2 regions of the Solibacillus kalamii genome follow, and region 1 is predicted to be linked to the other one. Evidence: riboswitches for the same ligand, from Rfam matches in the RefSeq annotation. Region 1 holds a riboswitch; the other holds the start of a gene.
The links. A riboswitch is a leader RNA that binds a small molecule or an ion and turns the genes downstream of it on or off. The one in region 1 is predicted to bind FMN.
Positions count from the first base shown of each region.

Region 2: linked by a shared signal. The riboswitch ahead of CBM15_RS15740 (ECF transporter S component) and the one ahead of ribE (riboflavin synthase) in region 1 are both predicted to bind FMN.

Region 1 is NZ_NHNT01000003.1:131,639-134,898, reverse strand. It holds gene metE (5-methyltetrahydropteroyltriglutamate--homocysteine S-methyltransferase) at 1-82, shown strand, start outside; gene CBM15_RS07625 (hypothetical protein) at 94-273, shown strand; gene CBM15_RS07615 (VC0807 family protein) at 570-1,253, opposite strand; FMN riboswitch at 1,561-1,697, shown strand; FMN riboswitch at 1,798-1,932, shown strand; gene ribE (riboflavin synthase) at 2,053-2,688, shown strand; partial or broken gene ribB (3,4-dihydroxy-2-butanone-4-phosphate synthase) at 2,704-3,260, shown strand, end outside.
Region 2 is NZ_NHNT01000012.1:99,476-102,735, reverse strand. It holds gene CBM15_RS15745 (hypothetical protein) at 1-419, shown strand, start outside; FMN riboswitch at 525-699, shown strand; gene CBM15_RS15740 (ECF transporter S component) at 943-1,518, shown strand; gene brnQ (branched-chain amino acid transport system II carrier protein) at 1,696-3,048, shown strand; gene CBM15_RS15730 (YitT family protein) at 3,100-3,260, opposite strand, start outside.

The sequences.
Region 1 (3,260 bases):
GAAAACTCGTACGGAACAAGAGACCATTGCATCATTGAAAAATATGGTTGCCGCAAAAGAGCGACTAAAACAGTTGAATTAGGGGTGGTTACTATGAGTCGAATGAAAAGAAATTACAGCCCTGTGTTTTTGACAGCGATAATGAATAGCTTTACAGGAAGTTATACAAAAAGCCTTAAAGAGTTACGTGATGAGTTGATGACGACATACCCAGCGGATGCAAAGGAGATTCAAAAGGCATATTATTTTGTAAAAGCTGAGTTAGTAGGATGAAGGAATTTTTTATAAACAAATAGAAAATACAATGCCCATTGCAATATGCAATGGGCTATTTGTAATCGTGGTATCGAATTAAAAAGTTCCTTTAAATTTCTCGGGCTTTACGACATAGCCTTCTATAATATACCCGCAATCGGTACAAATAATGTACTCGATATTGCATCCTAAACTTAATTTATTAACAGGTGACATTACACTGTACCCGCTGTGTTTTCCTCTACCTAATTCCGTGCTGCGACATTTTGGGCATTCTTTAATGTTTGTCATCTCCATCATCCTTTCAGAAAAAATTAATCCGCCACAATGTCAGGTTCCGGCAGCTTTTCATCCTTCTTCTCCTGTAATCGATTTGTATACTTTTGAACAATTACGTTGATGTAAAAGAACATCCCCATGACAATTCCGGAAAATACCCAACTTGCTCCTCGTTTATAAATCAGCATGTCACCATAGCTGTCAATTCCATATTTCCGTAAAAGATAGACCGTAATTCCTGCCATAACAAGTCCTCGAATAATGAAAACAATCTGAATCAGCTGAAACCATCTAAAAATCCCTTTTTGAAAGAATAATGTTTTACTGTCCTTTCGAGGATAGCCTTGCAAATAGGCAAAATCAACTGCAACATACAAAGGAAAAGGCTTTTTTATAATAAATAAAATTACATAGAGAAATGTGTAAAAAAGTCCTAAATAAACATTATTCCAAATCATTTGCTCCGCTGAACCTGACAATAAATCTACCGTAGTACCTATAAGCATCGAGCCTAAAATAAACAAGCCCGTCACATTAAACTGCCGATCTTTTGCAAAGCGGTAAACAGTATAAATTATTCCGGGAACAGTGGACATCAGCATCGCGGCATAATCACCAAAAGGTTCTCGGCCAAACTTCCATATTGCATAGGGTAAAGCTGCATAAAACAGTAGTTCTATAAAGATAAGATATTTATTCGACTGTGAATTATTAGCCATAAAAGCCTCCATTACCGTAAAAAATGTTTTGTTATATTACTGAAGATTATCCGACGCTATATTTTATAAAAATAAAACCTAAAAAAGCAACCAAGCAAATGAAAGACACTTAAAATCAGCTTTAATAACTCCTTTCTATTTTCTGTAATATTATGTATATTCTTCTACGCATTACCTTGAGTAAAGTTTCAAAATTTTAATAATAGAGGGGTAGAGGTAAAAGGATTGAAGGAACAAAAAGTAAGTAGGTGCTAAAATACTATTAGCTTTTTAAAATATTTATGTTACAATAACTTTCAAATAAAATAATTTCCTTCGGGGTCGGGTGAAATTCCCAATCGACGGTGATGAGTTAATCTCTAAGCCCGTGAGCCACTTTTTGTGTGCAGGATTTTGGTGCAAATCCAAAGCCGACAGTTATAGTCTGGATGGGAGAAGGAATGGCAACACATTTTTTAAAAATTTGATTTTAAATGTGATTTTTTGCTATACACTTTTCCTGTCGCGCCTTTGTGACGGGATTTTTTATTTTATTGAAAAAAATAATTTCCTTCGGGGTCGGGTGAAATTCCCAATCGACGGTGATGAGTTTAACTCTAAGCCCGTGAGCCACTTTTGTGTGCAGGATTTGGTGCAAGTCCAAAGCCGACAGTTATAGTCTGGATGGGAGAAGGAAGCAATGTCAGCAGTTTTTTGAAAAATAACTTCAAAAAGCTTATTTGATGATGCTCAATTTTCCTCTCATCGAACTCCGAATCCAATCGGGGTTCTTTTTTAATTTTAAAAAGAGGTGAGCAGGATGTTTACAGGAATCATTGAAGAACTAGGGACGGTTGAATCGATCAGCCAGTCCACACAAGCGATGGAACTAGCCATTCGCGCAAACAAAATTCTAGACGATGTTCAACTCGGGGACAGCATTGCCGTTAACGGTGTCTGTCTGACAGTGAAACAATTCTCGTCATCCGTATTTTTAGCGGATGTTATGCCAGAAACCGTCAAAGCAACGAGCCTCCAGCAATTAGCAGCAGGTATGCCTGTCAATCTGGAACGGGCAATGTCGGCGAATGGACGTTTCGGCGGGCATATTGTTTCGGGCCATGTTGATGGAATTGCAACAATTCAACGGAAAAGACCCGTCGCCAATGCAGTTTATATTGATCTGGCGATGGAAAAGCATTTGATTGCAGAATGCATCAAGAAAGGCTCAATTACAGTGGACGGCACGAGTTTAACAATTTTTGATGTGACAGACACATTCATTACCATTTCCTTAATCCCTCATACGTATGAGCAGACTGTATTAGGCTATAAAAAGCCGGGAGATGTTGTAAACATTGAAACAGATCTAATCGGAAAATATGTAAAAAAACATTTACAAAATCAAACGGAAAGTACAATTACAATGGACTTTTTGCAACGTACAGGATTTTAGAGGAGTGGTGACAAAATGAATACAATTGAAGAAGCAATTCATGCATTGAAAAACGGTGAGATTATTATTGTATCAGATGACGAGAACCGTGAAAATGAAGGAGATTTTCTAGTTTTAGGAGAATTCGCTACACCGGAAAATATTAATTTCATGGCGCTTTATGGAAGAGGGTTAATTTGTACACCAATTTCATCTGCAATTGCAGAAAAGCTTTCCCTTCATCCAATGGTGCAAAGCAATACCGATACATATCAAACAGCTTTTACGATTAGTATCGATCATATCCATACAACAACAGGTATAAGTGCATTTGAGCGTTCTAAAACGATGTTAGCATTACTTGATCCTGCAACAAAACCGGAGCATTTTCATCGTCCGGGCCATGTGTTCCCGCTCATTGCAAAACAGGGAGGCGTGTTGGAGCGTCGCGGGCATACGGAAGCAGGCGTCGATCTGGCGAAGCTATGCGGTTCGAATGAAGTCGCAGTTATCTGTGAAATTATGAACGAAGATGGTTCAATGGCCCGCATGCCGCAGCTCAAAAAGATAGCACAAAAACATAACCTGAAATT
Region 2 (3,260 bases), on a different contig from region 1:
CGTTTCTATTAAACGATGAGAACGCTCAATATAATTATTTTATGTATCAGATGCGCAATGGGGCGGTATATTTAAGTCCGAATTTCCGAATGAGCTTTACAAATGTGGAAGAAGCAATCAAAAATATGACGGTGGAAGCGAACGATATATATAGAACGGTTATATTGCCAGGTGTATATTTAAAAGTTGAAGACGCTGAATCAGTCGTTACGATTACATTTGAAGAGCCTTTAAACTTGGAGAATTACGAGCCTGCACAAGCAATGCGAATGATTGAAGGGTTAATAATGACAGCGGCAAGTTTTGATAAACAAGTCAAATTCGAAAATATTGTACAGGAACAATGGGGCGGTTTTGATTTCACAAAACCAGTGGAGAAGCCGATTGCTGCAAATCGTATCCATTATGAATTTCAATAATCCAAATTAATTTACTAGGAATTGTAAGCAATGGGCTTTACAATTCCTTTTTTTTATATATAATAAGAATTGTAGCAAGGTAATTGTTACATAAATTTCATATTGATTCATCTTCGGGGCAGGGTGTAACTCCCGACCGGCGGTAATAAAAGTGATAACCTCTGACCATTTACTTGGAGGAAGTTATGTCAAACTTTTCGAGCCCGCGAGCCACTTTTTGTGTGCAGGATTTGGTGCAATTCCAAAGCCGACAGTATAGTCTGGATGGGAGAAGGTGAAGGTACGGTCGTCATTTTTTGAAAATGCCGTGCTTTGCAGTACTTATTTTCAAGTTCCTTATTTGTTGCGGAATATTTTTTCGTATACAAAAATCAGGAATTGCTGCAAATGCACTGATAGACCCTTTATTTAAGTGTGCCTATTTCTCCCTTATGCTCTATTTGAGTATAAGGGTTTTTTCATGGAATGATTTGATACGTCCTTTCTTCTTGCGAGATGGAATCAGCAAAGAGGAGAGATTTATATGCAAAAAAGAAGTTTAAAGTTACGATCATTCGTAACAATCGCAATGCTGAGTGGAGTTTCATTTGTTCTAATGTTGTTAAACTTCCCACTACCATGGTTCCCGGTGTTTTTACAAATTGATTTCAGTGATGTGCCAGCATTGATTGCGGCAATTACAATGGGTCCTGTTGCGGGTATTCTAGTTGAACTTGTCAAAAATGTGCTTGACTGGATTTACACAGGGGCTCCTGAAGGGATTCCGGTAGGTCATATGGCAAACTTTGCTACAGGTGTATTATTCATTTTACCAGCTTACTATATTTATAAAAAATTCCCTTCTGCAAAAGGGTTAATGACAGGCTTAGTTGTTTCTACGGTTGTTATGTCACTAGGAATGGCAGCATTAAATTATGTGGCGTTCTTACCGCTGTATACGTACTTACTAGGCTTCGAATATAATATGTACGAAACGATCGTACTGGGTATTTTACCATTTAATATTGTTAAAGGAATTATGATGATTGTTGTCGTGACGATGCTTTACCGTACAATGCGTGTATGGATTGAAAATCAGCGCCGACAATATTTGGCTTAATTAAATAATAAGATTCGGAGCGATGTCGTAAAAGTGTTAACTTTATGACACCGCTCCTTTTATATTTACTATTACTATTGTCATTCTGTTATAGGGCTGATATGATATTGTACATTGTTAAGAAAATTAGGACGTTTCATTAAAACACCATGAAATGACATCTTGGGAGAGAATATGATGGACAAAAAAATACCATTTTCAACCTATGCAGTAATCGGAACGATGCTGTTTGGTATGTTTTTTGGAGCGGGAAATTTAATATTTCCGATTCAAATGGGGCAATTGGCAGGAACGAATTATTGGTTTGCGCTAATTGGCTTTTTAGTTACGGCAATTGGTTTGCCGTTTTTAGGAATTCTGGCAATCGGATTGTCGGGAAGTAATGGATTGCGTGATTTGGCAAGTAAAGTACATCCGATGTTTGGATTGTTTTTTGCATTGGCTTTATATTTAACGATCGGGCCGTTTTTTGCAATTCCACGTACAGCAACAGTACCGTTTGTCGTTGGATTTGAACCGTTTATCGATCCTTCACAGGCAACATTGTGGCTAGCGGTATTCAGTTTTATTTTCTTCGCGATAGTTTTTTACTTTTCGTTAAATCCGGCGAAAATAATGGACATTATCGGAAAATACTTAACGCCAGCTTTTTTAATCTTTTTATTTGTATTAATCGGAATTAGTCTATTTTCTCCAATGGGGAAATTTGTTGAGCCTGCTGGGGCCTATATTAACGAGGCGTTTATGACAGGATTTAAAGAAGGGTATAATACGATGGATGCACTTGCTTCACTTGCGTTCGGTATTGTAGTCATCCATGCGATTAAACGGACAGGTATTACAGATAAAAAAGAAATTGCAAAAGCGACTTGGAAATCGGGTATTTTTGCAATGGCATTAATGATGCTAATATACGGTCTGATTGCTTACATGGGAGCATCAAGTGTAACCGCAATAGGTACATTTGAAAATGGCGGGCAAATTTTTGCGGCTGTTGCTGATCATTACTTCGGCTCATATGGTGCGATTTTGTTGGCAATTATTATTGTACTTGCATGTTTGAAAACGAGTATTGGGCTCATTACTTCATGCAGTGAGTTTTTCCATGAAGTGTTTCCGAAAATCAGCTATAAGACATTTGTAGTGATGCTATGTGCTGTTTCTTTTATCATTGCGAACTTTGGGTTAACGAATATTATTACATATGCGATTCCGGTGTTGATGTTCCTTTACCCGCTGGCAATTGTGTTAATAATCCTGGCACTTTTAGGACCGTTGTTTCACTATAAAAAACCTGTATTTACAGGTGCGATTGTGCTGGTATTCTTTATTAGTATAATTGATGGATACAATGCATTGATCGGTAGTGTACCGGCATTTGAAGTAAGTTTGTTGTCCTCTATTTCAACGATCTATGCGGACTACTTGCCGCTTTATTCAATTGGCTTAGGATGGATTGTACCGGCTGTAGTTGGGGCGGTTATCGGATTATGTATTCCGAATCGCAGCGGTGAAGTAAATACGAATTAAAAAATGGGTGTGTAAGAGGAAAAATTTCCTTTTACACACCCGTTTTCTGTTTTAGTGGATATTTTGTTTTTTGAAGTTTCCACCTTTAACTTCGACTACTTCGTACACCGTCACAAAGGCATTCGGATCGATTTCACGAATGATTCCTTTTATTTTGCTTTCCTCCATTCGGTTAATTACGCAAGTGATTTCTTGGAACTCCTGATGCGAGT